One region of the Arsenophonus nasoniae genome, then DNA from elsewhere that is predicted to be linked to it. Evidence: predicted binding sites of a transcription regulator. Region 1 holds the regulator's gene; the other holds the start of a gene.
What was found. Region 1 encodes LexA, which represses DNA repair genes until DNA is damaged. Its sites were predicted from a motif close to TNCTGTATGTACATACAGNA; they were not measured.
Positions count from the first base shown of each region.

Region 2: the regulator LexA is predicted to act here: its motif matches at 3,077-3,096, upstream of uvrB (excinuclease ABC subunit UvrB).

Region 1 covers NZ_CP038613.1:3,728,811-3,746,088, reverse strand. Annotated here, with positions in the region: gene ArsFIN_RS18850 (tetratricopeptide repeat protein) at 1-516, shown strand, start outside; gene lysC (lysine-sensitive aspartokinase 3) at 585-1,964, opposite strand; gene pgi (glucose-6-phosphate isomerase) at 2,234-3,883, shown strand; gene ubiC (chorismate lyase) at 4,095-4,628, shown strand; gene ubiA (4-hydroxybenzoate octaprenyltransferase) at 4,657-5,517, shown strand; gene plsB (glycerol-3-phosphate 1-O-acyltransferase PlsB) at 5,614-8,064, opposite strand; gene ArsFIN_RS18820 (diacylglycerol kinase) at 8,188-8,562, shown strand; gene lexA (transcriptional repressor LexA) at 8,663-9,277, shown strand; gene zur (zinc uptake transcriptional repressor Zur) at 9,475-9,939, opposite strand; partial or broken gene gntK (gluconokinase) at 10,326-10,869, shown strand; gene gntU (gluconate transporter) at 10,866-12,227, shown strand; gene ArsFIN_RS18795 (protein bax) at 12,360-13,157, opposite strand; partial or broken gene ArsFIN_RS18790 (DUF4056 domain-containing protein) at 13,399-14,541, opposite strand; partial or broken gene ArsFIN_RS18785 (hypothetical protein) at 14,660-15,650, opposite strand; gene ArsFIN_RS18780 (DUF1460 domain-containing protein) at 16,618-17,278, opposite strand, start outside.
Region 2 covers NZ_CP038613.1:1,478,880-1,496,157, reverse strand. Annotated here, with positions in the region: gene yvcK (uridine diphosphate-N-acetylglucosamine-binding protein YvcK) at 7-957, shown strand; gene uvrB (excinuclease ABC subunit UvrB) at 1,031-3,043, opposite strand; gene bioD (dethiobiotin synthase) at 3,611-4,288, opposite strand; gene bioC (malonyl-ACP O-methyltransferase BioC) at 4,281-5,054, opposite strand; gene bioF (8-amino-7-oxononanoate synthase) at 5,023-6,189, opposite strand; gene bioB (biotin synthase BioB) at 6,189-7,220, opposite strand; gene bioA (adenosylmethionine--8-amino-7-oxononanoate transaminase) at 7,318-8,592, shown strand; gene pgl (6-phosphogluconolactonase) at 8,605-9,597, opposite strand; gene ArsFIN_RS07280 (3'-5' exonuclease) at 10,200-10,766, shown strand; gene ArsFIN_RS07275 (lytic polysaccharide monooxygenase) at 10,973-11,572, opposite strand; gene ArsFIN_RS07270 (pyridoxal phosphatase) at 12,404-13,222, shown strand; gene modC (molybdenum ABC transporter ATP-binding protein ModC) at 13,290-14,354, opposite strand; gene modB (molybdate ABC transporter permease subunit) at 14,348-15,040, opposite strand; gene modA (molybdate ABC transporter substrate-binding protein) at 15,058-15,831, opposite strand; gene cycA (D-serine/D-alanine/glycine transporter) at 16,313-17,278, shown strand, end outside.

The DNA of each region.
Region 1 (17,278 bases):
GCTGATGCAAGTATGAAAGTTGCTTATTATTATGAAAAAGGTATTGGTATAAAGAAAGATCTTATTAAAGCGGCGGAATTGTATCAGATCATGGCAAATAGTGGTGAAGCTGAAGCGCAATACCGATTGGCGCAACTTTATTTAGTTGGGCAAGGTATTAATAAGCAGCCTAAAAATGCATTTAGCTTAATGCAAAAAGCGGCACAAAAAATACCACAGGCAAAAAATCAGCTGGGACTTTTTTATTTATATGGCATAGGTACTGAAAAAAACCCACAAAAAGCCAGTGAACTGTTTTTATCTGCTGCCTATAGACAAGAGAGCGATGCACAAAATAATTTAGCGGTATTATACGCTACCGGTCAGGGAATAAGAAAAAATATTTTTCGCGCTATTATGTGGTTTGCAACTGCGGCAAAGCTTAATAATGCCACTGCGAAAGAAAATCTTAAACAACTACAAACGAGTTCAGTTATGAAGTCAACAGATTTGAAATTATCAGAAAAATATGACTAAGTAACTTTTGATTGGCAAAGTCAATCTCACCGTTCCGTTTGTCATTTTAAGCAGTGATGATATCTCGGTTATTCAAAAAGATTTTTATGCAATTTTTGAATAATCGTCTCTGCTTCTTTATCGGATACCAGAAGACAAATATTATGACTACTCGCCCCATAACAGATCATACGAATATTATATGTTGCTAGTGCGCTAAAAATTTTACTTCCTAAACCATTTATTTGCGATAAGCTGTTACCAATAATGGCAACGAGTGCTAATCCTTCCTCAACATCTACACGGCATAATTTGGCTAATTCTGTCATTAAAGTCTCAGTTAATAGGTTGCCATTGGTGGAGGTAGAGCCGGTAGTATCCAGGGTTAAAGCGATACTAACTTCAGATGTAGTAATGAGATCAACAGAAATATGATGTTGCGACAATAGCGTGAATATCTCAGCAAGAAACCCGCGAGCGTGGAGCATTTTCAGGCTATGCAAAGTAAGGAGCGTCTGTTTTCGCCGTATCGTTAACGCTCGAAATTGAGGCAGTTTCTCAGTACTGGTGCAGATATAAGTGCCACCTTTTTCCGGCATTTGGCTTGAGCCAACAAAGACGGGTATTTCTGCTCGAATAGCGGGTAATAATGTTGATGGATGTAAGATTTTAGCGCCAAATATAGCCATTTCTGCTGCTTCGTTAAAAGTGATAGCGCTAATTGATTTGGCACTAGCAACAATACGCGGATCGGTCGTATAGATACCGGCTACATCCGTCCAGATATCAACCTGGGAAAAGGATAGCGCTTCTGCAATTAGTGCGGCAGTGTAATCGCTACCTCCGCGCCCTAATGTTGTTGTCCGGCCTGCCATATCTTGGCCAATAAAACCTTGAGTCACAATCAGGCTTTCATGCAGCTTAGGTTGTAAATATTTATCTGCTAGTCGTTTTAATAGTTGCTGATTAGGTTCGGCTTTACCAAATTTATCATTGGTCTTCATAATATTACGAACATCAAACCAGGTTGCGTTTACGCCATTCTGACGTAGAATTTCAACAAATAGGTAGCTTGACATCAGTTCACCATAGCTAACAATTTCATCAATCTGTCGGGCAATAAGTGGATATTGTGTCGTGACTTCAGATAAACTAGTGAGTCTTGCTAATAAATTGTCAATGATTGGCTGAATATTAGAGGGGTTACCTAGACGATTAATTATCGTATATTGGCGCTGACGAATTTGTTTTAATAGTGCTTTACGTCTATTGTCATTACACGCTTCAGTAAGTTTGAGCAATAGATTGGTAATATTTGCTGAAGCTGAAAGCACAACAATCCGCACATTTTTATTGGTAATAACGATATCCGCACTTTTACACATGGTATCAAAATTAGCGACACTGGTACCACCAAACTTGGCAACAATAAATTTTTTATTTGCGGAGGCGGTGGAAACTGCGCACATAATGCTATCTCCATGTATTTGAATAGCGAACAATTAATCTACCAGTATCGGGTTATTGCCTGAAGGTCAATTTATTTTTAGCAAAATCAATAATTTTTATAATGCCAAGAAGATTATCAATTTTATCAATATTCTATTAATGATGCGTGGCTGCAATTAAATTAACCAGCGGATGGCATTAAAAGAAGTGAAATTGCTAGAGCGAATGAGTTACTATCCAATCATTGGTAGTTGTAAATCTGATTTGAAGAAAGATAGAGAGTATTTCAATGGAAAACATTAATCCAAGTCTAACAGCAGCATGGCGCGAATTAGAACAACATTATCAAACAGTAAAAGATATCCATCTGCGTGATCTTTTTGTTAATGATGCTGACCGTTTTGCTAAGTTTTCACTAACTTTTAATAACCAGATCTTGGTTGATTTTTCTAAAAATCGTATAACTGATGATACATTGCGTAAATTACTGGATTTAGCAAAAGAAACAAAATTAAGCATCGCAATTAACAGCATGTTCTCTGGAGAGAAAATTAATAGAACAGAAGATAGAGCCGTTTTGCATATTGCTTTACGTAATCGTAGCAATAGCCCGATAAAGCTTGATGGTTTTGATATTATGCCACAAGTTAATGCTGTGTTAGATAAAATGCGTTGTTTCAGTGAGCGTGTTATTAATGGTGACTGGAAAGGTTATACTGGTCAAGCAATAACAGATGTCGTTAATATCGGTATTGGTGGTTCTGATCTAGGCCCATATATGGTGACAGAAGCACTCAAGCCTTACAAAAATCATTTAAATATGCATTTTGTTTCCAATGTAGATGCCAGTCATATTGCTGAAACACTGCAAAAAATTAAACCTGAAACAACATTATTTTTGATTGCCTCTAAAACTTTTACCACCCAAGAGACAATGACTAATGCCCTGACTGCCCGAAAATGGTTTTTAGATGTTGCAGAGGATGAGAGTCAGATCGCAAAACATTTTGTGGCTTTATCAACCAATGAACAACAGGTGGCCAAATTTGGCATCGATACCCAAAATATGTTTGAATTCTGGGATTGGGTTGGTGGCCGTTATTCATTGTGGTCTGCTATTGGCCTCTCGATTGTTCTTTCCATCGGATTTAATAATTTTGAGCAATTACTAAGCGGTGCTCATGCAATGGATCGTCATTTTGCTGAGACGACTTTTGAGCATAATATTCCGGTAATATTAGCGTTAATCGGTATTTGGTATAATAATTTTTTCGCTACTGAGACTGAGGCCATTTTACCTTATGATCAATATTTACATCGTTTTGCGGCTTATTTTCAACAAGGCAATATGGAATCAAATGGTAAATATGTTGATCGTAATGGCGAAAAAGTGAATTATCAAACGGGGCCTATCATTTGGGGTGAACCAGGAACTAATGGTCAGCATGCTTTTTATCAGTTGATCCATCAAGGTACCAAACTTATTCCTTGTGATTTCATTGCGCCTGCGATTAGTCATAATCCATTAAGTGATCACCATAACAAATTAATGTCTAATTTTTTTGCTCAAACAGAAGCGTTAGCATTTGGCAAAAATCGGCTTGAAGTGGACGAAGAATTTAAAGCTGCCGGCCAAGATCCGGCTAAAATGGCCAATGTTGCACTTTATAAAGTTTTCCAAGGTAATCGCCCAACTAACTCTATTCTTGTTAATCAAATTACGCCATATACGTTAGGCGCTTTGATTGCGATGTATGAACACAAGATCTTTGTGCAAGGTGCTATATTGAATATTTTTAGTTTTGACCAATGGGGCGTCGAACTAGGTAAGCAATTAGCCGGTCGTATTCTACCTGAGTTGGCAACTCAGGCTGAAATTGATAGTCATGACACCTCTACCAATGGATTGATTAATTGTTTTAAAGCTTGGCGCCAATAATTTTTTAACAAAGCTAGTAACAGCAGGTTTTGGTTATAGTAAATAAACTGCCAGATAGATCACTTCTTGCTAATATAAAGATTGCAAAATTAATAAAAATTTTGCAATCAGGGATAACTTTTTATATAAATTAGCAGATTCTATCATTTCATTCATTATCAGCATGATATCTTCTATTTTTAATTTCCAGATAGAATGAGAGAAGTATTCTATGGGCGTAGCTGTAAAAATAAACCATATAAATAATAAGTCACTTTTTTGCAATCAACCGATTAAGTGGCTTGCGGCGCAAGAAATTAATGTACCGGATCCAATATATAATTGGTTAACCGAATTAGATTCAATGACTCAACGTCTGGCACGCTATTGTCAGCAAGTCACTGTAAAACCTTATCAAGAAGGTTTTATTCTATTAGATAGTCAGAACGAAGAAGCTCAACTTTTGCCTAATAGTCAACGCTATTGGTTACGTGAAGTTGTGCTTTTTGGTGATGGTTGCCCATGGTTATATGGGCGGACAGTGATCCCAGAAGAGACATTAACGGGTCCAGAACGCAAATTAATAAATTTAGGCAATGTGCCATTAGGGCACCATCTATTTAGTGGAAATAATTTAACTCGTGATTATATTAATTTAGGTATACAGAATAATTGTTGGGTAAGGCGTTCGTTGTTAAGGTTATCGGCTAAACCTTTACTATTAACAGAGCTTTTTTTGCCAGATTCACCTATCTATACGAAATAATAAGGAGACAAATAGATTGGCAGGGCAAATGACGTTGAAATTGAATAAATGGCGCGCCTATTTTCGCTTAATGCGTCTTGATAAACCGATAGGTATTTTACTATTACTATGGCCTACTTATTGGGCATTATGGATAGCAAGCCGAGGGTTACCAGATCTTTTTATTTTGTTAATTTTTACTGTGGGTGTCTTTTTGATGCGTGCGGCTGGTTGTGTTATTAATGATTTTGCAGATAGAAAATTTGATGGTTATGTTGCAAGAACCAGAGAGCGTCCTCTGCCAAATGGTGATGTAACAGAAAAAGAAGCTAAGACACTATTTTTATCATTGATCATTATTGCATTTATATTGGTCTTGACCTTAAATAAGATGGCAATTTGGTTATCGGTGATTGGGTTGTTATTAGCTTGGATTTATCCATTTATCAAACGATTTAGCCATTTTCCCCAGATTGTGCTGGGTGCTGCGTTTGGTTGGTCAATTCCAATGGCGTATGCAGCAGTTAGTAAGTCCTTACCTTTGGAGTGCTGGTTATTATTTCTGGTTAATATCATTTGGTCTGTTGTTTATGATACCCAGTATGCGATGGTTGATCGCAATGATGATATAAAAATTGGGATAAAATCAACCGCAATTATTTTTGCTCATTTTGATAAATTGATTATTGGTATTTTACAATTAGCTATGATTCTGGTGTTATTTTATATAGGGCAACAGCTAGATTTAGGGGTGCCTTATTATGCCAGTTTGATATTTGTGTTAGTCTTATTTATCCATCAACAAAAACTCATTGCCAGTCGTCAACCTGCATTATGTTTTAAAGCATTTATGAATAACAATTATGTGGGGTTGGTTTTATTTATTGGCATCCTATTAAATTATTTTTAATTATAAAAAAGGATAATCTAGAGTGATTATCCTAAATGATTTTGGTCGATTTCAATCTAAATTCTTTTTACGTTACTATATTGATATGAAAATAATTTATTTAGACAATGGCTCATGAGTAACGTGTTTGACTCCTTCAATGGTTAAACAAACCTCAGGAGATATTAACTTAGCGATAATTCGATAAAGTCGTTGTACATTCGCGCTGATAATCGCATCGCCTTCTCTATTAATATAACCTTCCTGTTTTAATGTATTTACCAGAGTGGAGAAAACTGCTTTATCAAAGAATTCAGGTGCGTTGATACCATGGAGTACCGATAGACGCTGAGCGAGAATACGGCTCTCTTTTTCTAGTATTCCTCGACTAATTGCAGGGATTGTACTAAGTAGCGAAAGTGTAATTGCATAGCGCTGTAGCGTTTCTTTAATACCAGCTGCTAAAAGCTGAAGAGGGCGAATACGAGCTGGATTGATAGTTACAAAACCTTCTGCTGTTAATAGTATTAGTTGCTGGCGTGCCAATTCATCCAACAGAATATCGATCGATTCAGGCAATTCTTGCATGCTATATCGCATGAAGAGTTCTGCTCTTAGGAATGGATAGATAAGTGCAACTTGATAACCAATCTCCTGACGTTGAACATTTTCATTATGTAATACGATATTGGCTACCAAAGAAGGCAAAACCAATAAATGCATAATATTATTTCGATAATAAGTCATCAATACTGCATTTTCACGTGGTAATACCACAATATCGCCCATACTGTCATGCTCAACTTCAAACTTATCCAATTCCAATGCGTCTGCTAACAATTGATCGGCAGTTTTATTAGGTGTTGTGCTATCATCACTATAAGGCACATTCCTTAATAGTTGCAGGTAACATTCTATTTGTTCAATCAGTTGTTCTCGGGTTAATGCACGCTGGCGTGAAGCTAATAAAGCTGTTGAACATAGATTGACCGCATTGGCAGCAGCGGCATTGTTAATTCTAACCATGATTTTATTAGCTAGCCGAGTCACGGTTGAATTTAACCATGTTGGACGTTGAGGCTCAATATCATCGATAGATTGGCGCCACTCTGGGACATGTTTATTTAAATATTGCGTTAGTGCAATCGGTTGACCAAAATTAACATAACCCTGTCCTAGTCTACGTAACTTGCGTAGACCTCTTAACATGGAAAAAAAGCCTTCTTTCTCTTTTGCTGCACCTTTTAGTTCCTTAGCGTAGGTAGCAACTTCCAATACATGCTCATAACCGATGTAAATAGGGACAATAGTAATTGGACGGGAATCACCTCGTAGCATTGCTTGTAGGGTCATTGACAGCGTGCCAGTCTTTGGTTCCAGTAGTCGGCCTGTGCGAGAGCGGCCGCCTTCAACAAAATATTCAATTGAATAACCACGAGCAAACAGTTCACTGAGATACTCACGAAATATGGTGGAGTAAAGTTTATTGCCCTTGAAAGAGCGGCGAATGAAAAAAGCCCCTAAGTGACGAAAAATTGGACCTGCAGGCCAGAAATTAAGATTGATACCTGCGGCAATATGAGGAGGAACTAAGCCTTGATGATAAAGTACGTAAGAAAGTAATAGGTAATCCATGTGACTACGATGAGAAGGAATATAGACAATTTCATGGCCATCTTGCGCTAATTGGCGCACACGCTCGGCATGTTGCACATTAATTCCTTGATAGAGCCGATTCCAAGTCCAACTCAGTACGCGGTCAGTAATACGGATCGCTTCATAGGAAAAATTAGCGGCAATTTCTTCCATCATGGCAATCGCATTATGTTTTGCCTTCTCAAGAGAGATTTTTTTTGCTTTAACCTCATCTTCAACTGCTTTTTCAATCGCTTTTGAAGTTAACAGCTTCTTGAATAGATCGTGGCGAACAGGTAGCTTGGGGCCAACTGCTGCTAATCGTTGCCGTGAATAGTGAATGCGGGCGACTCGAGCAAGTTTGTTGGCAATAGTTTTATCAGTACCATATTCGCTAGCCATTTGGCGTAAAGAGACAGTAGGTGAAAAACGAACAAAACTGTCACGTCCTAACCAGATAACGGCAAAGAATTTTTGGATACCATTAAGTAGACGTAATGGTGGTGCTGGTGAGTGGCCTTCTCGACCAGGCGCTCGACCGAACATCACTGATACGGGTAGCATCTGAATGTTTAGTTCGGGATTATGGCAATGAAGATCAAGATAAGCAGTAAATGTTTTTACTGAGTCTTTACGTGGATCTGGCGAATAATAACGAAAGACACGCGGGCCATCATCGATAAAGACATAAGCAGGTAATTTAATTTCGTCTATTTCAATCGGATCGAGTGGATCAGGTAAGCCAATAGAACAACATTGTTGACGTAACGTCAATAAGTCCGTTTTAGAATGATAAGGTAATACATATAGAAAAGGACGTGTCGTATCAAGATGCAATTCCTTCATTGGATCTGCTGGTATGAGCTTACTTTTTACCAATAATTTCATTGGTAAATCTAATAGATTATAGTAAATTTTACGCCAAAATGACATAGGTGAGCGATAGCCTCTTATTAGAATCCTACCCAAGCATATCAGAAATAGTAATTAATATCTGTTTAAAAGATAATAATTATACTAAATCCCATATATAACTGTATTTAGAGAGTAAATTTTATGGCAAACCAAACAACGGGACTAACCCGAATTATTAAAGCAACCGGTTATTCGCTGAAAGGGTTAAAATCAGCTTGGAAGAGTGAAGCTGCTTTTAGACAAGAAGCAATTATTGTGGTTATCGCTATTATTGTGGCTTTTTTCCTTGATGTGCAATGGATCGAACGGTTATTACTTATAAGTTCAGTGGTATTAATAGCCATTGTTGAATTATTAAATAGTGCGATTGAAGCAGTGGTTGATAGGATTGGTACAGAATTACATGAACTTTCCGGTAAAGCAAAAGATATAGGCTCAGCGGCTGTTTTTGTTTCAATTTGGTTAGCTATTTTTATTTGGGCAGTTGTGATTGGTAATCATTATTTCGTGAGCTAGTTATAAAAAATAGGGTTTTACACATTTATCAGTTTAAAATCTTCATATAACTGTATATACTTACAGTGACAATGTGCGAATGCCAATAATAGGGGGCGAAATGAAAGAATTAACATTGAGGCAGCAGCGGGTCTATGATCTGGTGCGTGAACACATTTCGCAAACGGGTATGCCTCCCACACGCGCTGAAATTGCTTCAAGTTTAGGTTTTCGTTCACCAAATGCAGCAGAGGAACATTTAAAGGCATTGGCGCGTAAAGGCGTGATTGAAATTGTTTCTGGCGCTTCTCGCGGTATCCGGCTACTACAAGAAGAAAATGAGGATGAAGGATTACCACTTATTGGTCGGGTTGCGGCAGGAGAACCATTACTTGCCCAAGAGCATATCGAAAGCCATTATCGGATTGATGCCACTATTTTTAGACCTAGTGCTGATTTTTTATTACGTGTTAATGGTATGTCCATGAAAAATATTGGAATTATCGATGGTGATTTACTAGCTGTACATAAAACACAGCAGGTCCATAATGGGCAAATTGTTGTTGCACGTATTGATGATGAAGTAACGGTTAAACGCTTTAAGCAAGCGGGTAGTAAAGTCGAATTAATTGCTGAAAATCCTGAATTTGAGCCAATTATTGTGGATTTGCGCACACAAAACTTAACTATTGAAGGACTCGCTGTTGGTATTATTCGTAATAGTAATTCATTTTAGTCATTTCACATCTAATTAATTTTTAAGTAAATTCAGTTTAATTTATTGAGAACAATATTATTATTTTCTAAATTTGTTTGATTTGTAATTAATTGGTATTAAGTAAGTTATTTTAAATTTTATTGATTATTTAATAAAGGCCGATTGTATAAACAACTGGCCTTTGTATCTCTATTTAACTCTAGTAATGCAGAGCTTTAACACGATTTTTTCTCGATTTTGTAGCAAGGCGAGCATAGTCCATGGCTTTCAACAACGGTATGGGATAACTGGAAACCAGTCTTTTTGGCTAATTTTATAATAGCGGTTTCTACTGTTTGACCATTACTCTCGGCAACACTGCCGCAACTGTCACAAATTAGCATAACTGAGGTATGTTTAGGATCCTCAAAATGATGACAAATAACATAGCTATTTGTTGATTCTATTTTGTGAATAAATCCTTGTTCTAAAAGAAATTCTAGACCACGATATATGGTAGGTGGTTTAGCTTGAGGTTCAGAAATTCTAAGTAGGTCAAGCAAATCATAAGCACTAATAGCACAAGGTTGGGCTGCTATAAGGCGCAATACCTCTTCTCTTTGTGGCGTTAAACGTACATTACGCGCTTGGCATATTTTCTTTGCTTGGGACAATATTTTTTCCTGATCTTGCTTTGTCATGAATTATCCTAATGTGAAGATCATTATAATAATGATATTATCATATTTATACTTTTTGATATCTACCATAGTTCTAAAATAAATAATATCTTTTACTATTTTCTAATAATGTTTTTTTATTTTCTAATGTTAGAAACGGATACTTAATTGGAAAATGGGATATATTGTGAGTAGTAATTAAGATGATTAATTTCAACTAGCTAGTGGAATTAATATAAATTATTTCTGCTTATATTGAGAGCTATAAAATTGATAACGAGTTTTACTTGCGATCAGATCTTCCGCTTTACTGAGATTCCTATCACAAATCTATTATATTATTTTTTTATAACTGATAATTATCAGTAACATTTTATATATTGCCTGATTTTTTAACGGAGTTTTTAATGAGTGATACCAAAAAAATACACCATGTTTTTATACTTATGGGGGTATCTGGTAGTGGTAAATCTGCAGTTGCGAGAGGGATCGCTCAGAAAACAGGAGCAGCGTTTTTAGATGGTGATTTTTTGCATCCTCGCGCCAATATTAACAAGATGTCGGATGGCCATGCTTTGAATGATTCTGATCGACTGCCTTGGCTTAAGGCATTGAGTGATGCTATTTTTGCTATGCAAAGAACAAACAGTGTTTCTTTGATTGTTTGTTCCGCTTTGAAAAAAAAATATCGAGATATTTTAAGAAATGGAAACCAGCATTCTGTCATTTTTTTATCTTGAAGGAGATTTTAAATTAATAGAAGGCCGATTAAAAAAGCGTAAAAATCATTTTTTCAAACCAAATATGTTGGTCTCACAGTTTGACACTTTAGAAGTACCTAGTAATGATGAAAAAGATGTGTATGTCATCGATATTAAGCCACCATTAGTTGAGGTTATTGATAATACAGTAAAATTAATTGATGAAATTATTACTAAGGAAAATAGATGAACACGCCTATACCTGAAACATTAAATATGCTGATGTTGACATTGACTGCTGCAGGCGCTGTCTTTTTATTGTTGTTTCTGGTTATGTATGCAAGATTACATGCTTTCATTGCATTGATGGTGGTTTCTATTTTAGCGGGACTGTTTTCTGGCATGCCGGTTAAAAAAATTATAGAAACAATGCAAGAAGGTATGGCAGGAACATTAGGGTTCTTGGCAATTGTCGTGGCTTTAGGCGCAATGTTTGGCCGAATACTTCATGAAACGGGCGCATTAGAGCAAATTGCCATCAAATTAATCACTTGTTTTGGTGAAAAACGAACTAATTTAGCCATTGGTATTACAGGATTGGTTTGTGCATTGCCACTTTTTTTTGATGTCGCAATCGTATTATTAATTGGTATTGTTTTCACCATTACTAACCGTTTAGGTGGCAATGTTGTTAAAACAGCTATACCACTCTTTGCCGGTGTAGCTGCTGCCGCTGCATTTTTACTTCCAGGTCCAACGCCTATGTTAGTTGCATCTCAGATGAATGCTGATTTTGGTTGGATGATTTTGATTGGCATATGCGCAGCTATTCCTGCAATGCTTATCGCCGGGCCATTATTTGGTAATTTTATTAGCCAGCATGTTTTTATTGCGTTACCTGAAAATTATCAAGGAAATGAGAGCAAAAAAGGCAAAATGCCGAGTTTTATGTTCAGCTTATTAATCGTACTATTTCCTTTAGCATTGGTAGGATTGAAAACATTAAGTAATTATTTTTTGGTAAAAGATTCTATTGCAGAGCAATGGTTAGAATTTATTGGCCACCCATTTATAGCATTGCTGTTAGCTTGTTTATTGGCTATCTATAGTTTAGGGTTTCGCTATGGTATGAATAGAGAAAAAGTGATGGAGATCTGCTCAGCAGCGATTCAACCGGCAGGAATTATTTTACTCATCACAGGCGCCGGAGGCGTTTTTAAGCAAATTTTAATAAATTCAGGGGTTGGGCCAGTATTGGGTAATGCGTTAATGAATACAGGTTTACCAATCGTATTGGCCTGTTTTGTCTTAGCGGGGGCTGTACGTATTATTCAAGGTTCAGCAACAGTAGCTTGTTTAACAACTATTGGACTTATATTGCCCGTTATTAGTGAGTTTGGCTATTCTGGCGCTCAATTAGCTGCTTTGGCTGTTTGTATTTCTGGCGGATCAATTGTATTAAGTCATGTAAATGACTCTGGATTTTGGTTATTTAGTAAATTTACTGGTGCTACTGAGGCCCAAACATTAAAAACTTGGACTTTAATGGAAACCATTTTAGGCACAGTTGGTGCGATTGTAGGGATGCTATTTTTTGTTTTTCTTTGAAGTTAGCAAATAAAATGGATTTTAAATGATGCTATTCTGGTAGCGATCAGTGTGTTTATGTTAAAAAATAATAAAATCCATACACGATAAATGTATGGATTTTATTTTTAGTAATTATTACAGCAAAGTTGATCAAATATGCTTTGGCATATTCTGTTGAACTTGGGTGATTAATTCTTCGTTACTTGAGAACATCTGTTGTAAATAACGATTATATTCTCTTCCAAGTTGTGAGTAATTTTTCAGATGGTCAATTAATACACTGGTATTTAATGAATTCTGAGTTCTACGTTGCTGTGCGCGTGAATTGCGTAATAATTGATATGCGTTATTGGTATTCAAATTTCTTAAGTATGCATTGACAGATGCATCGATAGATGAATATACCGCATAGCCTTTGATGGTACCTTTGCTATAGGTACACTTACGACCGCATTTCATGCCAAACAAGTTATTATTTTTCTGTGCTAATCCAGAAGCCCCCCAACCTGATTCTGTTGCTGCTTGGGTAACAACAAAATGGGTAGGAATAATATCCACACGACTTAGTAGATTGTTCCAGTTTAAGCTAGCAGGTGAACTGCATTGTATATTATAACTGGTGCAAATCTGATTTAGTCGTTGTTTGTCAGCGGCGTTCCAATTTTTATTGTAACGCTTGGATAATAACCACTGGCGATCTTGCATGATCTTGTAGTTATATTTTTCAATAATTGGGACAATTGCTTTTAAAAACGCTTTCTTGCGAGCCGCTCCTGATGGATATTTTCGCATATCAGGCAGACGGGTTAGTTCTTTTGTCTGCACAGGTTTGTGATAATACTCATTTAGAGACAAACTCGTACTGGTTGATGAATAACTAAAACTAGTTGATAACAATAACATCAAGAAAGCGAAGACGGCGTTAGTCCTCATCGTTCGAGAGGGCATGGCGCTTCTCCTCGTTTCAAGTTGAACAAAAATTGCACAAATCCTAGCAGATAAATTTAACAAGTGCTACTTATTATTAGCCATTTATTAGTTATACTTTAGTTTTAATTTGTTAATTTTAATGAAAAATAATTTTATTGTTATTTTACAATAAGTTAAATTTTAATGAGATTTAATATAGTTAAAGTTATTTAATCAATTACATGGGGAACTACTCTATTTTTAGCCAAAATTAATGATTTTATTGCTGCTCTAATTCCAAATTATCGCGAATTTCAGTAAATTTCGCTATTTGTGGAAAGTCTTCACGCGTCCAATAACCTTTTTTAGCGGGTAATACAGTAGAAAATTTTGTTGGCCACAGCTGTAGTTGCGCAAATTGGGCTAATTTATAGTGCTTATAATTCTGCGGAAGTGACAGTTTGTGCCCGTATTGGATATTTTTTAGTGGCATGACTGGCATACGGGTACTACTGGTTTCATAATCTCGTTTTAGGAGCAAAAATTTATCAGGGACATGCATTTTGCTATTCCACCATAGACTATCGACTTGATCGAACATTTGTTGAGTTTCGTTTTTAGCGTATGCGCCTAATTCTTTTAATGCTGATGGTAATGTTTTAGTCATACCAGCACTAAATTGTGACACTGAACTTGCTTGACCTTGTAAAATCAGTGTAAGGGCAATACGAGCACCTAACAGGTTGGAATAGAGATCTTCAGGTGAAAAAGCGGAAATGCCTTCAGAAAAACCAGGTACCGATTCATAGCCATAACTTTGAGCAATTTCATGCCAGGCAGCTAATTCAAACGCTAATTCAGCAGCGAGATAAGCACTTAATGTATAACGTTCAATATAGGAGATTGATAGTTTAGACACAAAAAGTTGTATTTTTCTGGCAGCTAATTCATCATCCAGTTGAATTTGATAATTTTCTCCCAGATGAGCAAAAATTTCAGTAAAAAGATATAAGGTATAATCTGCGGTATCTTTTACATGGGCAATGTCAATAAAGCCGCCTTTTTCAGTATAAATAAGGCCTAATTTTTCTTTACTAAGTCCGCTAAGTGCTGTCAAAGTTCCCCAAAAGCTATCATTGTAATGATGTTCACCTAGTTTGTTTGCTTCAACAATATTATCAATTCGATAAAAAGGGATTGGTATTTGCCACAGTTTAACTTTAAGGTTATAGCCAAAAGCACAACAAGGTCTTAAGCCTTACGGTGGTGCTATTGATTGCATAACAGGCCAAACCCTATGTGCTTCTTCGTCAGTTTCTGTTTTTAGTACTGGCTGTATGGTTATTGAAGTTGTCGTATTTTCTTTACAACTGATTAAGAAAATGCAAAAACTGATGACCTGAATAAATAATTTCAAATTCAACCTCCAATTTTTCACATACAGTAATCCATTCTGTTTAGCTGAATTATCTTTTTTGAAGATTGATGGTATCGGCCAGAAGTACATAAAGCAATCAACTTAATTAGTAATGTTATTTTATTTAAAAACGTAATTCGCCCGAGATATAAAAACTATTGCGATTATTAAATCCTACTTCAGATAAGATATTAAAGTGACGAGTAATTTCTATTCTCGCACCAATCGTGCTATTCCATTTGTGTGCTAGATGTTGTTTAACATCAAATTTCATATTAGGATCATCGAGCAATTTAACTAAGCTAGCGAATTCCTCGGGTAGATTCAGGTTACTAATATTACCTTTAAAGCGTTGAGTTATATCCTGGTACATTGCACCTAACCAAACTTGTACTTTGGTATTACCTTGACCTGATAATAAAGGTTGAAAAGTGAACTCGTAGCCGATGCGCGGCGTGATAACTAACGCACTGATATCGCCGTCTAAAATATCAAGGTTAGTGCGCGTATAATTTGCATCTAAGGTAGCAAAGAATTGCTTATACCCACCGGCAAGAACAACGCCACCACCGTAGGTTTTCCCTTCAAAATCTAATACGAAAGGCATATTTCGTGCAAAATCTAGTTCTGCCCCCGCCAAATAAACGCCAGCCAATCTGGTTTTCGAGGAACCTTTGGTTTTGCCGTAAACGCCATATATATTTAAAAAAGGTAATATCCAAGTATCTAATTTTAACATATGGGATTCATTTTTCTCGCGGGTATGGCCGGCATTTATTGTTATTAAATCAGAAAATCCTGGGTATTTTGGTGAGATAAAATTAATTTTATCTACGACTACGTCCTGCCGTAGGTTCATATAGCCATAACCAATACCAAATGGTTCAGGTAGAACATAACCGCTAGCTCGTGCTTCATTACCCATTACCCCAAATTGGCAAAATACGGGACTCACTTTGTACCGCTGGCCGGGATAGATCATCATCTCGTTGCTGCTGATAAGAGGACTCATTTACCGTGATTGACAATAATGGCCGCTCTTGTGCAAAACTGGAGTATGGGAGAGTAAAAGTCGTTATTAGTAACAATATTTTATAAAGGTGAATAGATTTCATTGATTTAAGGACACCATTTAATATGTAAAATGTTTAAAAAGTAGAGTAGCAAACCGGAATAGCTGACTTTGATTAAGCAGAGTGACCCAGCTATATTGTTATTTATTAAATATTTTTGTTAGTCACATTGCATATCCTATAAATTTGTAGAAATATAAATTATTGTCGAATATTTTTTTAATTATGGTCAGTTTTTGTAGTTAAAAGCATTCAGATTATATTTTCAATATAGAAAATCAAATTATTCTATTTCTTCATGAAAATCCTATAAATTTTTTTTTATGAAAAATATAACTCTGATTGATGGGCTATAGTCATATCAAAATTAACTTGTATTTATGATTATCTATTTTTTAAATTTTAATTAACTAAAACATATAAAACTTGTTTAAATGTGCCATGATAATGTGAATAAATCCTATGATGATTAGTTTCATCAGATGATTGTAGTAGAAATTGGGTTTTTTAGTGGTGAATATGTAAATATATTTTGAAATTATTTTAATAAATGTTATTTAAATGTTTTTTGATTAGACTCAAGGTAGACAATCATTTGAGTTCATTAAAAAATAACAGAAACAGCAGTGTATTAATTTTATCGATTGCTTAATTAGTTATCTATTTGATAATTACTATGGTTACTTTTTTTGATGGGGGCATTTTTTCAATATAAGATGTCTTTAACTTATCTAATATTGGATGCGTTATTTTGCTCTTAATAGTAGAAATTTTATCGTGTTAGTGCTTTTTACTATAAAAATAGTAGCTTTTTTATTTTAAATTTTCTTATTTGTATTATTGTTAATTTATTTGTCTAATTTTAAATTATTGAGAGTGAGTGTTGAAGTGGCTGACTAGAATAAATGCATTTATTTATTTTGATGAGTGGTTTTTTACTATTATTTTTAAAAAGATAGATACTCTTTGAACTTATTATATCAAAGAGTATGAATCAAAATTTAAACTGTTAAATAGAACGCAAAACAATAATGCCTGGCCGTGAGCGAATATAATCTAGTAGAGGTATATCAACAACTTTCATATTTTTTGTGAGGGATGAAGCGTTCCGAAAATAAATTTGTTCTCCTTTTTTAATAACCATGCCGACATGAGAAACATCTAAGCCATCCAGTTTTGAATAAATTCCTATGTAATCTCCAGTTTGTAATTTTTGTAATGTGTGTGAGTTTACTTTTTCTGATGGAATATAATTAATTTTGCGCTCGATGATGTTTAAATTAGGAATAAATTTGCCCCCATCGGATTTAAGATTAAGATGTTTGGTTACGGTGATATAGTTATCACTTATTTTATTCGTAATATCATTAGCATTTTGTGGAGAATTAGCAAACCAATCAGAGAAGAAATGCTTTCTTTTTAAGTAACTAACATTGCTATCTATATAGCGTGTATTTTTCAGATTTTCTAAAAATGTTTGTTTGCTGGTTGAATGACTAATGGCTTGTATGTAATCAAGTAAAGTGAAACAGTCAACACCATTGAAATTGACAACGAGATCTTCTGGTATAATAGGTGAGCCGATAAGTGTATTAGCCTGATAAGGTGTATCTAGGAAAGATGCTGATATTTCATTTAATAGAAAGCTTCTTTCAGCATGTTGATTAGGA
Region 2 (17,278 bases), 1.6 Mb from region 1:
GAAGTAATGCATCATTGCAGTATTCTTAATAAGTTAGGGCAAGTTGTCGCATTGGGTGGTGGTCATGGCTTAGGTCGTGTTATGTCATCCCTATCATTACTAAATTCTCAATTAACGGGTATTGTCACAACAACAGATAATGGCGGCTCTACCGGCCGTATTCGCCGTTCTGAAGGCGGTATTGCTTGGGGAGATATGCGCAACTGTTTAAACCAATTAATTACTGAACAGTCCATAGCATCAACGATGTTTGAATATCGCTTTGCTGGTGACGGTGAACTTGGTGGCCATAATCTAGGTAATTTAATGCTCAAATCCCTCGATCATTTAAGTGTCAGGCCACTAGATGCAATAAACTTAATTCGTAATCTATTAAAAGTGAAGGCACATCTTATTCCGATGTCCGAGCAACCGGCTGATTTGCTGGCAATCGATGTGATGGGCAATGAAATCTACGGTGAAGTTAATATTGATCAACTCACCTCGCTACCACAAAAATTAATGCTATCTCCGCAGGTAAATAGCACGCCTGAAGCGCTTGATGCTATTTATCACGCTGATTTAATTATCATTGGGCCAGGTAGCTTTTTAACCAGTTTGATGCCTATATTTCTAATGAATGACTTAACGCAGGCACTGCAGGCATGCCGGGCAGCAGTCATCTATATTGGTAATCTTGGTAAAGAACTTAACCGGCCTGCTGCCAATATGCAATTAACTGATAAAATTGCCATGATAGAAAAAAGGATCGGCCAACAGAAAATTGATGCCGTTATCGTTGGACCAGCAACCGATACATCAAGCCTAGCAGATCGGATAGTAATTCAACGCAAACTAGCTGCTCAAGATGTCTGTTACCGTCATGATAGAGATTTATTGCGCCAAGCTATTGAAGACATCACTCAAAAAATTCACCAGCTTAGACCTTTTAATTTATCATCTGCGAATGCCAACTAGCTTCTTGTTTGATATTCTCCTTGCCCTCAAGGACGGGGTTTGACGGCACAGCGGATAACACTAGCCTATCTATTCAAGAATTGGCAATAAACTGTTCACGTAGTAATTGAATTTGATCGCGTAAACTGGCTGCTTGTTCAAATTCAAGATCTTGCGCATAACGATACATTTGTACTTCTAACGCCTGAATTTTAAGCTCCAATTCTTTAGCCGAAAGTTTATGATAATCTTCACTAATCGCTGATACTTGCGGCTGTTTACGTTTAGCTTTTGCCGATATGGGTGCGCCTACTTGTAAAATATCGCCAACTTTTTTATTTAAACCTTTAGGCACAATTCTATGCTGCTGATTAAAAGCGATTTGTTTCTCTCGACGACGTTCAGTTTCTCTAATCGCTTTTGCCATGGAATCAGTCACTTTATCACCATATAAAATCGCTTTTCCTTTCAGGTTACGTGCTGCACGTCCAATCGTTTGAATTAATGAACGCTCTGAACGTAAAAATCCTTCTTTATCTGCGTCTAAGATAGCAACTAACGATACCTCTGGCATATCCAAACCTTCACGTAATAGGTTAATACCCACTAAAACATCAAATAAACCTAACCGTAAATCACGAATAATTTCGACTCGTTCAACGGTATCAATATCTGAATGCAGGTACCGAACCTTAATATCATGTTCTTGTAGATAATCCGTCAAATCCTCTGCCATTCTTTTGGTTAAGGTTGTTACTAGCACTCGCTCATTTACCGCGATACGTAGATGGATCTCAGACAATAAATCATCAACCTGAGTAGCAACTGGACGAACCTCAATTTCTGGATCAAGCAAGCCTGTTGGCCGGACAACTTGCTCAATAATTTCATTAGCCGATTTTTCCAATTCATATTTACCTGGCGTGGCAGAAATATAAATTGTTTGCGGGGAAAGTGCTTCAAATTCTTCAAAACGTAACGGGCGATTATCCAACGCAGAAGGTAAGCGAAAACCATATTCTACCAATGTCTCTTTACGGGAACGATCACCACGATACATACCACCAATCTGTGGAATGGTGACATGAGATTCATCAATAACTAACAAGCCATCTGCCGGTAAATAGTCAAACAACGTTGGGGGTGGTTCACCCGTTGCACGGCCGGAAAGATAACGTGAGTAATTTTCAATACCGGAACAATAACCCAGTTCATTCATCATCTCTAAATCAAATTGAGTACGCTGGGTTAACCGCTGCTCTTCAACCAATTTATTACTTTCCAGTAGCAATTTACGTCTTTGTGCCAATTCAGTTTTAATCTGCTCCATGGCTTCAAGGATACGTTCACGCGGCGTGACATAATGGGTTTTGGGATAAATGGTAAATCTTGGTACATTATGTTGGAGCTGGCCGGTTAAGGGATCAAAAAGCGCCAGCCGTTCTACTTCTTCATCAAATAATTCAACCCTTAGCGCATATTCATCTGATTCAGCTGGAAAAATATCAATGACTTCCCCTCTAACTCTAAATGTACCACGTTGAAATGCTTGATCATTGCGGCTATATTGCAAATCCGCCAGGCGGCGTAAAATAGCACGCTGGTCAATAATCATGCCTTTGGTTAAATGAAGCATCATTTTTAGATAGCTATCAGGATCACCTAAACCATAAATCGCTGACACTGAAGCAACAACAATAACATCACGTCTTTCAAGCAGTGCTTTAGTGGCAGAGAGTCGCATCTGTTCAATATGTTCGTTAATGGAGGCGTCTTTTTCAATAAAGGTATCGGAACTGGGAACATACGCTTCAGGTTGATAATAATCATAATAAGAAACAAAATATTCCACCGCATTTTCAGGGAAAAAAGCCTTCATTTCACTATATAATTGTGCTGCCAGCGTTTTATTGTGCGCCATTACCATGACCGGGCGGTTAAGCTGCTCAATCACATTAGCGATAGTGAATGTTTTACCCGATCCGGTAACACCAAGCAACGTTTGATGAGCTAATCCATCATTAAGACCATCGGTTAATTTCTTTATTGCTTCGGGCTGATCACCCGCAGGTTGAAACTCAGCATGCAATTTAAAGACTTTACTCATCTAACCCTCTCTACTAAAAATATTTCTTTATCATACTGGATAAAAAAACAGTTTCAATGACAGCAGAAATAAAAAACCAGCTTCTATTGAAGCAAATTATTTACATATATTTTTCATTTTAATAACTTAGTTATCCCCAAGCTTTTTTTGCTACTTAATTATATTTTATATTTTATGCTAATTAGCTAATATAAAACTTTATTATATATCATTTCAGACTTGATTTTATATAACTTGTTAATATTTATATAATTTCACTTGAGAGCCGAGAATGACATCAAGGTCACGCCAAGCCTCATGCTATCTTGGTTAGCGGCACTTTTCTAGATCTAATGCACAAGGTTATCCACAGGAATGGGGGATAACTCAAGAAATTCTTTTAGGCATCAATAGTTGTAAGATTTTCACTTGAGAATTAGCAAAATATTTTTGCTAGAAAAATAATCACAAAAAAAATTTTTATATAAGAAAAAAAATGAAAAATAGCATTTCATTTGTTACGATTTAGCTAATTCAAGCAAAATATAGCTAAAATGGCATCATACTTCAGCCTCAAAATTATTCCTATTACAGTAGGTTACCTATATTGACAAATTTGCCAATCGGATGAGATTGCCAATCCGGCAAATACGGAATAACACCTAAACAGGGCGCTGACAGGCGCTGCTGTAATGTTAGCAAATAATCTTGTTGATACTGACCTGCTAAAACAATTTCATTAGCCACCCAGCCTGCCAATAATAAACCGCTTTGCTTAATTGCTTGTGCGGTCAACATTGCATGATTGATACAACCTAATTTAACGCCAACTGTTAATATTACTGGCAATTGCTGTTGTTTAACCCAATCAGCCAAGGTTTGCTCAGCACAAAGCGGTGTGTACCATCCACCAGCACCCTCGACAATGATCCAGTCAGCAGATTGTTTTAATTTATTTAATCCTGCGTCCATTATCTGCCAATCGATAAGCTTTCCTGTTAGCTTACTGGCTATATGGGGTGAGGTTGCTTGAGCAAAAACAAGCGGATTAACATCATGGTAATTCAGTCTCAGGCTGCTATTTTTTCTTAATAACTGCGCATCTGGATTTCTTAAGCCATCGGTTAATTGTTCGCTACCTGAAGCTACCGGCTTATAACCTGCTGTTTGATAGCCATGAGACGCGGCTGCTTGTAGCAGCGCGCAGCTAACAACAGTTTTGCCCACATCTGTATCAGTTCCAGTGAGAAAAAAACATTTATTCACGATATAACATTCCGTAAACAAGTTGATAAGTTAATGGGAATTGCTCATCGACATGGGGATAATGGTCAAGGAGTTTAGCTAACTGATTTTTTGTCATTAGACCCTGCTGCTGACGCCCATCGGTTAGATAAGTCGCGCCAATTCCCTTGATAGATTGAAGTAAACAGGCAAATGAAGGATAAGTTACACGCCAAGATCGTCGTTCTAAACTATGCGGCCAATCATGACAAGTCCGCTTAATTTGTGCAAAAGTCATAAAAGAATTAATGTGTCGGTTATTATCAACTTTTTGCCAACACTGTTGTAGCTCTTGTAATGAGCCATCGACTAAAGTAGAAAAAGCAACTATCCCACCCTTTTTAGTGATACGATATAACTCACTTAATGGGGTATATAAATGACTACACCACTGGATAGCAAGGTGACTAAAACAGTGATCGACACTTTGATCGGCTAGTGGTAAACACTCCATGTCGGCCTGGATATAATTTTTAGCCGCTTGCTTTTGTTGTGCGATTGCTAACATTGATGCAGACAGATCAAGCGCAATAACCTGTTTTCCTGCTAAGTGCCACTGCTTACTGAAATAGCCGGTACCACAGCCAGCATCTAGAATGATGTTACCTGGCATCGCAGATAAGCAATCAAATAGATATTGACCACTTTGCTGTTGAAATAACGCAATATTATCGTAATTTTTCGCCGCTCGTCCAAAAGCATGCGCAATTGCTTGCTTATTTATCGGCATGGTTGTTAAAGAATTCATTTAACGCTTCCATTAACTGTGCAATATCGGCTAATTGATGATTAGCCGTCAATGTGATCCTTAATCTTGCACTACCCGGCGGCACCGTTGGCGGCCGAATAGCTTGCACCCAAAATCCTCGCTGACGTAAAAATTGCGATAAATGTAAACAACGTTGGTTACTACCAATAATCAGTGGCTGAATGGCACTGGGGGAATTTAATAATGGCAAATTATAGTGATTGGCTAATTGACGAAAATAGTCAATATTGCGCTGCAAATTGGCTCTTGATTCATCAGCCTGACGAATTTGCCTAACCGCCTCAGCTAACGCGACCGCTTGAGCCGGCGGCATTGAAGTACTATAAATTAAATGACGGCCATATTGCAGAAAATAGTCGGCGGTGATTTCATCACAAAGTAATGCCGCGCCACTAAGGCCAAATGCTTTACCAAAGGTTACCACCAGCAATTCAGGCTTTACTTTATGTAGATAACAACTCCCTCTGCCTTCATCGCCGCTAACACCAATACCATGGGCATCATCCACTAATAACCATGCCTGCGCTTGCCTCGCTACAGCTTGCAATTGGCCTAAAGGGGCACTATCGCCATCCATACTAAATACGCCTTCAGTGGCAACCAGTGTTTTACCCGTATGTTTGACCGCCAAAAGTTGCTGTAAAGCGTCCGATTGATTGTGGGCAAAACGTTGTAATGTGGCTGGTGACATCATGGCTGCTTCCAGAATGGAAGCATGACTAAGTTTGTCAGCCACAATATGATCATTTTTGTTCATTAAGGCCATGATCACACTTTGATTTACGGCATAGCCGGAAATAAATAATAAAGCACGAGAATAACCCAACCAATCAGCCAGCTGTCGCTCCAATTGGGCATGGGCGCAACGATAACCGATAACATGACCAGAGCTACCACTACCTGCTCCATATTGGCTTAATCCTATCTGCCAGGCTTTAATTATGGCCGAATGCTGGCTTAAACCGAGATAATCATTACTGGAAAAATTAACATACTGTTGTTGATCAAAGATTAGGGTACGTGCATCATTTTTTTTAATAATCTGCCGTTGCCGCCACAATGCTTGCTGCTTGCGCATATCCAGTTGATGAGCTAAAAATGTTGACCAATTCATTATAGTGCCGCGTTATAAAATTGTGCTGTATCCATCTGCTGCATAACCTCTTCCAACCGCGCTATTTGCTGCTGATGAGTCAATGCGGTTTCAGTGGCTTGTGGATTAATATTTAGCTTGCGGAAAAGTTGCTGATCTTTATCTTGATTGGGATTTGCGGCCGTTAATAACTTACAACCATAGAAGAGAGAGTTTGCCCCGGCCATAAAACAGAGTGCTTGCATCTGTTCATTCATCTGTTCACGGCCAGCAGAGAGCCGGACAAAAGAGGTTGGCATCATAATCCGGGCAACAGCTATGGTACGAATAAAATCAAAGGCATCGACATCTTCATTGTCTTCAAGGGGGGTGCCTTTTATTTTTATTAGCATATTAATTGGCACACTTTCAGGAACCTGCGATAAATTAGCTAATTGAACCAATAGTGCTGCCCGATCAGTCACCTTTTCACCTAAGCCGACAATGCCACCAGAGCATACCTTCATGCCTGCTTGGCGAACAGTATCAATTGTATCAAGCCTATCTTGATAGGTGCGAGTGGTAATAATAGAACCATAAAACTCGGGCGAGGTGTCTAAATTGTGATTGTAATAATCCAGTCCAGCATCGGCTAACCGCCGTGCTTGCTGGTCAGTTAACTTACCCAGCGTCATACAGGTTTCCAAGCCTAACACTTTAACTTCTTTCACCATCGTTTCTAGATAAGGCATATCGCGTTCATGAGGATTTCGCCAGGCCGCGCCCATACAAAAACGGGTTGAACCAGCTTTTTTGGCCTGCTTAGCCGATTCGATTACTCGTTCGACTTCTAACAGTCGTTCAGCTTTTAATCCGGTCTTATAGCGCGCACTTTGTGGGCAATATTTGCAATCTTCCGGGCAGGCACCCGTTTTAATTGAGAGTAAAGTACTAATCTGGATCTGTTGCGGATCAAAATGTAGGCGATGAACTTGCTGAGCTTGAAAAAGTAATTCAAAAAAAGGTAAATCAAATAATGCTTGTGCCTGGCTAAGCGTCCATGGTTTTTCCATCTTCACCATTCTCTCTCTGGAAACAAAAAGTGTTGCCAGTTTAAATAACCGCGTTATCATGTCAACTAAAATAAATAAATTTAGTTGACCAAACATAATGCAACTCAACGATATTAATTTTGATGCTAAACATATTTGGCACCCATATACTTCTATGACTCAACCAATACCGGCTTATCCTATTGTGAGCGCCTCAGGTGTCGAACTCGAATTAGCCGATGGCAGAAAATTGATTGATGGTATGGCTTCTTGGTGGGCCGCTATTCACGGCTATAATCATCCCGTACTCAATCAAGCCGCTTCTCAGCAATTAACAAAAATGTCCCATGTTATGTTTGGTGGCATCACGCATCCGCCAGCGACTGCCTTGTGCCGACAATTAATTGATATAACTGATGATAGATTAGAGTGTATTTTTCTGGCTGACTCCGGCTCAGTAGCTGTAGAGGTAGCATTAAAAATGGCATTACAATATTGGCAGGCACGAGGAGAAACCCGCCACCAGTTTATTGCCTTACAACGGGGATATCATGGTGATACCTTTGGTGCTATGTCAGTTTGTGATCCTGCAAACTCAATGCATAGCCTTTATCGAGGTTATCTGCCAACACATTTTTTTGTTCAAGCACCTCAATGTGGTTTTTATCAACCGTGGCAAGCCGACGATTTGATCCCATTACAAAAAATGCTCACCGAACAAGCTGGCAAAATTGCTGCCATTATCGTTGAGCCGATAGTTCAAGGTGCGGGTGGTATGCGAATTTATCATCCTAATTATCTGACAGCCGTAAGAGAATTATGCGATCACTATAATATTTTGCTGATTGCCGATGAGATAGCCACCGGCTTTGGCCGTACTGGCAAATTGTTTGCTTGTCAGCATAGCGCCATTACGCCAGATATTTTGTGTTTAGGTAAAGCACTAACCGGTGGTTATGTCACTCTGTCAGCCACGCTAACCAGCCGCCATATTGCAGAAACCATCAGCCAAGGCAAAGCGGGCTGTTTTATGCATGGACCCACTTTTATGGGCAATCCATTAGCCTGCGCGATCGCCGATGCAAGCATAACATTACTAAGAAATAGCCCATGGCAAAAATGGGTGAAAGACATTGAAACACAATTGATGGCTGAACTCTTTCCACTACGAGATCAACCCCAAGTTGCTGACGTGCGAGTGTTAGGCGCAATTGGCGTTGTTGAAATGAAAAACCCCGTCAATGTACCTGAATTACAACGTCATTTTGTAGCTGAAGGGGTCTGGATCCGGCCATTTGGTAAATTAATTTATCTGACGCCGCCTTATATCATTACCGCTGTGCAACTCACTAAGTTAACTGAAGCGATAAAAAAAATAGTTCTCAAACTGTAAATTAAAAACAGTTTAGTTTTTAATTAAATGGGTCGTGATCCACATCGGCCCTTTACCAACCGGATAACGCGCTAAGGTTTGTAGCGCACCTGTCACCGCATCTATTTTATACACAGCAATGTGATCAGATTTTTGACCGACGGCTAGCAAAAAATGGCCCGTTTGATCAATATTAAAGCCACGCGGTTGAGTTTCGGTTGCATAAGCCTTCATTGGCGATAATGCTAATCCTTCTGCTGTTACTTGAAAATGACGAATAATACTGGCAGAACGTTCACTTACATAAAGATGACAGCCATCTGGCGTAATATGAATATCCGCAGCCCAGGGTTTACATTTCGATCCGGCAGGTAGAATGTCACAATTTTGCCTTTGCTGATAAGGTTCAAATGCTGAATAAACATTAATTGTGGCATCTAACTCATTTAAACAATAAAAAGCGTTCTGATTGGGTGCAAATGCTAAATGACGAGGCCCTGCGCCTTGGTTAGTTACAATCCGATCAGCAACCTGTTCGGTTAAGTGGCCATTGTTATCAATTGTATAAATGCGAATATGATCTTCGCCTAAACACGGGACAAACAAACGTGAATTATCAAAACTTACTCCCGATGCATGGGGATGTTTTAAATCGCCAATAACTTGAATCGCTGGCTGCGCGCTCCCCTGTTGATCAATCGGCAACACCACTAAATTTCCTTGATGATAGGAGGGAATAAATAGCCAACGACCAAGCTTGTCAATTTCAATATGGGTTGGTGTGGCAGGAATAGCGGTAATGGCCTGTTGGCTGAGTTTTCCTTCGGCTGAAATAAGGTAAGTAATAATGGCAAAATCCGGCCGAATACCAACATAAAGATGTCGACCATCGGGACTAATCTGCATCGGTTGTACTTCACCGGGTAATGTCAGCTGTTGCAATAATGTCAGTTTACCCTTTTTATCCATTGCCCAAACATGAATTTGTTTACTTTCAGGACTGGCAACATACACTACCTGTTTCATTGATTAACTCCTCAGAAATTATTCTCCATTATCATATCCGATTTGATAGCAAATAATCAGTAAAATAGCATAACGGTTAATAAAAAAATTTATTGTTCAGCCGATTGATGTCAGTATGTGGCGTGTTTTTATTAATTATCATTGTGCAATTAAAGGTTATGTTTAGCGATAATAATTAGCCAACCGTCAATCGCCGTTGAATATCGCCTTATTCAAGTAAATTTAGTATTCAGATGATAAAAATCTAAATTAAACCCTATAAAAAACCTGTTGTTAAAAAGTAAAAAAATAATATTATATAAATATATAAATTCTTTATTTTTGTTAATAAAGATGTTTTGTTAAAAACGCAATAACACTAATCAATACCGAGGAGGTTGAAAATTTAATATAAATTTCACATTATTTTTCAATATAAGCAACATGTAAACTCAGTTTATTTGATCCAGTTGTCTTTATCGATTTTTTTCCATTTCATATAATTATTGTTAGTAATAAATAAAATCAACAAGTCGTGAGCTAAATTTAAAAATAATAAACCGTAAATATTAGGACGAGTAGATTGACACGGCAAACTGTTAATAGAAAATTAAGGAATAATAATGAAACCCCGCGAAAATTTAATGGTTGACTTAGAAACCATGGGTATGGGCAGTTGTGCTGCCATTGTAGCAATCGGTGCGGTTTTTTTTAATCCAGCGACAGGTGAAACGGGCGCTGCCTTTTATCAAGCTGTCGATCTCTCTTCATCAATGTCTGCCGGCGGTACCGTCAATGGTGAAACCATAAAGTGGTGGTTATGCCAATCCAATGAAGCTCGCGCAACGATTGCCAAAAAAAGTTTACCACTTATTGATAATGTCCTGCGTGAATTGCATTTTTGGGCGCGAGAAAATGCCCAAGAACGGATGGATTGTTTAAAAGTCTGGGGGAAAAGCGCCAATTTTGTCTTAAGAGGCGCTTATGAGAGATCACAATTAGTCCCTTTTTGGCATGTCGGCAATGATCGTGATGTACACACTATTATCGATATGGGGATTAATCTTGGCGTTAATGTACAAAATGATCTGTCAATTGAGCAAGCGCGAGATAATGCACTCAACTGTGCGCTTTACCAAGTGCATCATGTTGCCAATATTTGGCAAAAAATTATCCAACATGAGGAATAACGGAATATTCCAGTGAATGAAATTTATTAATGACAATTATTAGTTAGTAATAAACTTGCTATTACTAATAACTATTGAACAAAAGCTAGCTAAGTAGAAATAGCTAGCATTTGATAACAATAAAAATAACTGAATATGAATGTCTACTAATCTAATTTAAATTTGTAATGTAGGTTAATTTACTAGCTGAAAAATTGTTATTAATATTATTTAGCTTTCATATCCACATCAACAACTTGATAAAAAGCATTTGCGGTATCAGCAATTGACCAAACACCTAAAATAACCTGATAACCCGTACGTTGTGGAACATTACATTCAAAATAAAGTTGATCTTTATCCGGCTTTGCACCACCGTCAAAACGCTCGCAAAATGGTTTTAAATCAAAAGAGGCACGGGTTAGTGGTGCATTAGGGTTCCAATCCTGTTTAGTAATAAAAAACTCCCATTTGGCTGTTTTGTGTGGCTGAGTTAACGTCCAATGGAAGGTGTTTTTTCCGGCAGTCAATGGTACTTTCTTCCAACGATCAGCGCTCTGTTCGTTGAGTTTATAAAATAATGAATTATCACCACTGGCTATCTTGCCATCACGAGGGCCGCTTTGCGGAAAGCCTTTCGGCCCTTCAATCGACATGGGATCATATTCAACAGCCCCACAGTTGCTATTTTCATGTATCCAACATAACACTGCTCGGCTTTTTGGTGCAAAAATAAAACCATGCTGCGGTTCCGGCTTGACATTAGCAACGGCGACATTAGCAGCAAAAATTAATGCTAACGGCGCTAATAATAATTTACTTTTCATTTAATATATCCCTTAAATCGTTTCTATTTTTATCAATTGAGAATATTTTTATACAACATCGCTTATAGCAGAGTTAATTATTATGCGGATAAAACGAAAATATCAATTTAATTAATCTATTTTTTGCTTAAAAAAATATTTCATTTAAATATAAGTAAATTAAAAAATTAATATATCAGCCTTTTATATGAAAAATAATGAAGGCTAATAAAAAGATAAAAAAATATATGAAATAGGTTAGATGTTTAATTTAAAAACATGTTATTTAAATTACTTCAGCGTTATAGCTAACAATAATGAACGCTTCAATTTCAAATAATGTCTATCAATAAAACATAATAATGTTAAACTGCAATTTATAATCTAACGAAAAAAACAGCGATAAATTAACAATAATTATCATAATAATTTTACAGACCAATATTAAAAGATGCTATTCCGAAAGCAGCACTTATTGTTAAAAAGGGTTAAAGATATCGATTTAAAATTAATCGTATTGACATTAAATTAATAAAAATAGCGAGTTCTTAACTTCTACTTGTCTATTATATTGATTTAAATCTTATTTCACATATAACAACTTGTTAATAACCTGTCAGGCTAAAAATTTAGCTGATTATTGCTATTGAGTTATGCTGCTAGTTTATCATCTATTAGGGTAATTATTTATTTTTACGGGTTTAGTTAACGACTATTATCCGATATGATTAGTACTAGAAAAATTTATCGGTTTGAACAATTAAGATAAATAATTCACTAAATTGTACTTTTTAAAATTACTATATAGATTGAATGCTAAATCGCTATTTAATCTGTTAATGAGGCTGATTTATGTCATATCGCGTTATCGCATTAGATCTTGATGGTACTCTATTGGATCCTAACAAGCAGATCTTGCCACAATCTTTAGCCGCAATAAACCAAGCTCGTCGCCAAGGAATCAAAGTTATTATTGCTACTGGTCGCCATCATGTTGCTATCCATCCATTTTATCAAGCATTGGCTTTAGATACCCCAGCAATTTGTTGCAATGGGACTTATCTCTACGACTATCAGACAAAAAAAGTACTGGAATCGGATCCCTTATCGGCAGAAGAAGCGACTAAAGTGGTTGCGCATTTACAAGGTACGGATATCAATCACTTGATGTATGTTGATGACGCTATGCTATATCAACAACATAATGATGCTATCGAACGAACATTGCAATGGGCGGATTCATTACCTGAAAATCAACGCCCCAATATCCATAAAATCGACAATTTCAACACGGCAATCCAGCAGGTTACTGCTATTTGGAAATTTGCCACCTGTACGCCGGATATCGAGAAATTACGCGTTTTTAGCCAAACTATTCAGCAAGAACTGGAGCTGGCTTGCGAGTGGTCATGGTATGATCAAGTTGATATTGCTAAAAAAGGCAATAGCAAAGGTGTACGTTTACAACGTTGGGTCGAATCCCAAGGCTTAACGATGAAAGAGGTTATCGCTTTTGGCGATAATTTCAATGATGTCAGCATGTTAACTGCCGCTGGTCTCGGCGTTGCAATGGGTAATAGCTGTGATGAAGTGAAAAAATTTGCCGATATAATTACCGATCAAAATACTGCACCTGGAATTGCTGAAGTGATACAGAAATATGTGCTATAAGGCGGTAAAGCTATTTATGCTACTACCCAACAACCTTTGTTAACAAACAATCACTTAATCAACAGATTTAAAGCCGACGGGCTAGCGACAGGCTCTTAACTTGGGCATAAACCCATTTATCCGGCTTTATTTCTAATTCCTCTTTTGCCCAGCGCGTGATCCTTGCCCAGATAAAGTGGCTATCTATTGCTAACTTAACATCCACTTGCTCTGACTCGTCAATACACTCGACGACTTTCGCTCTTAATATATTACGAATAGTCGTTTGGGTCGGCTTATTTAATGTTAAAGAGACGTCTGCCGCATCGATACGGATGCGAACCGCTTCACCTAATTGAAATTGCAACTGGGGAAGCCACAACACTTGATCCAATATCGCCACCGATGTCATAGCATAAAGAGGATGATGTTCGATTACCTTAACATTTAAGATACTACTTAATGTATCAACTTGTAACCAGGGTCGTAAAACACTACTCGACCAAATCTCAGCTAACGGCGCGACAGCCTCAATTTTACCCGCTGACATAACAATGACATTATCAGCCAGCCGGACTATTTCATCTAGATTATGACTGACATAAAGAATAGGAATTTGGATATCTTGCGATAACTTTTCCAAATAGGGAAGTAACTCTCTTTTGCGTGGTAAATCTAACGAAGCCAACGGCTCATCCATTAATAATAATTCAGGCGCAGTTAATAATGCGCGGCCAATAGCGACGCGTTGTTTTTCACCACCTGACAACATAGCGGGTAAGCGCGGCAATAATGTTTCAATACCTAGCAACTGAACAATATCATCAAAGTGAGATTTCATTGCTCTGGCCATACCATATTGCAGATTACCTTTGACGCTATAATGTGGAAATAGGCGCGCATCTTGAAAAACATAACCCATTCTACGCATTTCCGCCGGTACAAATAGCCCTTTCTCTGTATCAACTAAAACGCGATCATTAAAGATAATTTGTCCTTTATCGGGTTTAGTGAGCCCGCCTATCAAATTTATCAAGGAGGTTTTGCCAACACCAGAAACACCAAAAATGGCGGTGATCCCTTGAGTTGAAAGTAGGGTATCAACATTGACAAATAAATCGCCTAGTTGCTGTTGTAGACGCAACGCTAACATATTGCCCCCAAACGTTTTCTGCCACAACGAGTTAACCATTCAGACAGGAGTAACGATAGCAAGGCTAAAATGATAGCAATAATACATAAACGAGCAGCGGCCATTTCCGCGCCTGGCGTTTCAATCAGCGTATACATGGCTAATGGAATGGTTCTTGTTTCACCGGGAATATTAGACACAAAGGTAATCGTAGCACCAAATTCACCTAAAGAGCGAGCAAAAGCCAAAACCATACCAACAATAATTCCCGGTACGATTAATGGTAAGGTAATGGTAAAAAAAACCCGCCATGGATTAGCGCCCAATGTTCGAGCCGCTTGCTCAAGGCGTTGATCGACGCCTTCTAATGCTAACCTTATTGACCTAACCATCAATGGAAAGGCAATAATAGCAGAAGCTAAAGCAGCCCCTCGCCAACTGAAGGTAAAACTAAATCCAAACCAATGATATAGCCATGCACCAATAACCCCATGGCGACCAAATGATAGCAAAAGTAGATAACCTACCACTACCGGCGGTAATACTAAAGGTAAATGGATCAAACTATCGAGTAATGTTTTGCCGGGAAAATGGCAGCGCACCAATATCCAGGCCATTAATATGCCTAAAGGCAAACTCACTAATACAGCAACACTCGATACTTTTAAGCTCAGAATAATAGCTTGCCACTCATATTCACTTAACATGTGCAAAAATCAATTTCCTATAATGGATTAAAACCATAATGTTTAAATATTGCTGCCGCTGCCGGCGTTTTTAAATAAGCAAAAAAATCGTTAACTTTAGTAGTTTGCTGATTTTTAACGATTGCCATTGGATATTCGATGGCTTTATAACTGGTGGTTGGGAATATACCAACCACTTTCACCTTTTTACTCACCCCAGCATCGGAGCCATACACAATGCCTAACGGTGCTTCATTCAGCTCAACCAATGCCATGCCACTACGGACATTATTGGTTCTGGCTAACATAGTATCAACGGTTTTCCAGGCGCCTAAAGCCATTAGTGCCTGTTTAGCATAGATACCCACCGGCACGTGATCAGGGTCACCAACAGCAATTCGTTCACCCTTGGCCAGTTGGCGCCAATCGGTATTTTTGCTAATCGTAACCTGCTTTAATTTTGAATTTATTGGCGCGATAAGGACTAACTTATTGCCTAACAAAGTATGGCGACTAGCATTAACAATAAGTTGTTTCTGTTGCACATAATCCATCCACTGCTGATCGGCAGAGATAAAAATATCGGCAGGGGCTCCCTGTTCAATTTGTCTGGCTAAGGTTGAAGATGAAGCATAAGCAGCAATAACCTTAGTGGGATGATCTTTTTCATATTGCGTTACGATATCATTTAATGCATTGGTTAATGACGCAGCAGCAAAAACGGTCACTTTATTCTCAGCTGCCCAATTTGATCCCATGAACAAGCAAAAAAGTGCCATTGCTGTCACTATTTTAGCAATATATTTTTTCATCATTAATACCTTTTTCATTATTTTTATTGTTATATATATCAGGACATAACGAATAAAGAAAGTCGTATGATATCGGTAAAATTAAATTGTTTTAGTTAGTTAAAAACAGTCCTAAAGAGCATAAATGAATGGAATAACAATTGCTAAACATCTTTTGTAAAAAGATAATTAACAACAAAATATAAATAATTATATCATCTTGATAGTTAATAAAAAAAATTGCATTCAATTTTCAATTAGCAGAATTGGCTGATGAAAGATTGGTTATTTTACTTATCATTAAAATAAAAGTATTTATACAAAATGTCTTTATGACTCAATATAAAAAATTATAATCAAAGGTTAGAGAGCCATTCAATAAAATCAAATGTCACCTTCTCTCCTGCTATAATGGTGTCACCTTAAGTTAAATAATGATATGTTAAAAAAATGATAATTAGCTAACCCTCCCTGAATAAAATAAAACAACATTGGACAATCTATGAACGACAAACCTTTATCATCGGCAGTAAACATAGATCAAGGACAACTCAAGCGAGGTTTACAAAATCGCCACATTCAGTTGATTGCTATTGGTGGTGCTATAGGAACCGGATTATTTATGGGCTCAGGCAAAGCTATCTCCTTAGCTGGCCCATCGCTTATAATTATTTATTTGATTATTGGGTTTGTTTTGTTTTTCGTGATGCGAGCCATGGGCGAATTACTCCTTTCGAATTTAAAATATAAATCCTTTAGTGATTTTTGTGCTGAACTTTTAGGGCCATGGGCTGGCTTTTTCGTTGGCTGGACTTATTGGTTTTGTTTGGTGATCACGGCTATTGCAGAAATTGTTGCTATTACTGCCTATATTGGCTACTGGGCACCTGATTTTCCGCCCTGGCTGACATCATTACTTTGTATACTATTGTTATTAACCCTTAATTTGGTCTCAGTGTCCTTGTTTGGTGAAACAGAATTTTGGTTTGCAATTATCAAAATCATTGCCATTATCTTTCTTATTTTAATTGGCTTGATATTAGTCATCATCGGCTTCAAAACGCCTAGCGGTCATATTGCCTCCTTAAGCCACCTCTGGAATGATGGCATCTTTCCAATGGGCATTAACGGTTTTTTTGCCGGTTTTCAATTAGCTATCTTCTCGTTTGTCGGTATTGAAATTGTTGGCGCAACTGCGGCCGAAACGCGGGATCCCAATCGCGTGTTACCAAAAGCGATTAATGCGATACCGTTTAGATTCATCGCCTTTTATGTCCTTTCTTTAGTGGTTATTATGTCGGTCACGCCATGGCGTGAGATTGCTGCTGATAAGAGCCCATTCGTCGAGCTGTTTGTCCTAATTGGGGTACCGGCCGCAGCGAGTATTGTCAACTTTGTGGTGCTAACTTCAGCGGCTTCTTCTACTAATAGTGGCGTCTTTTCCACCAGCCGTATGTTATTTGGTCTA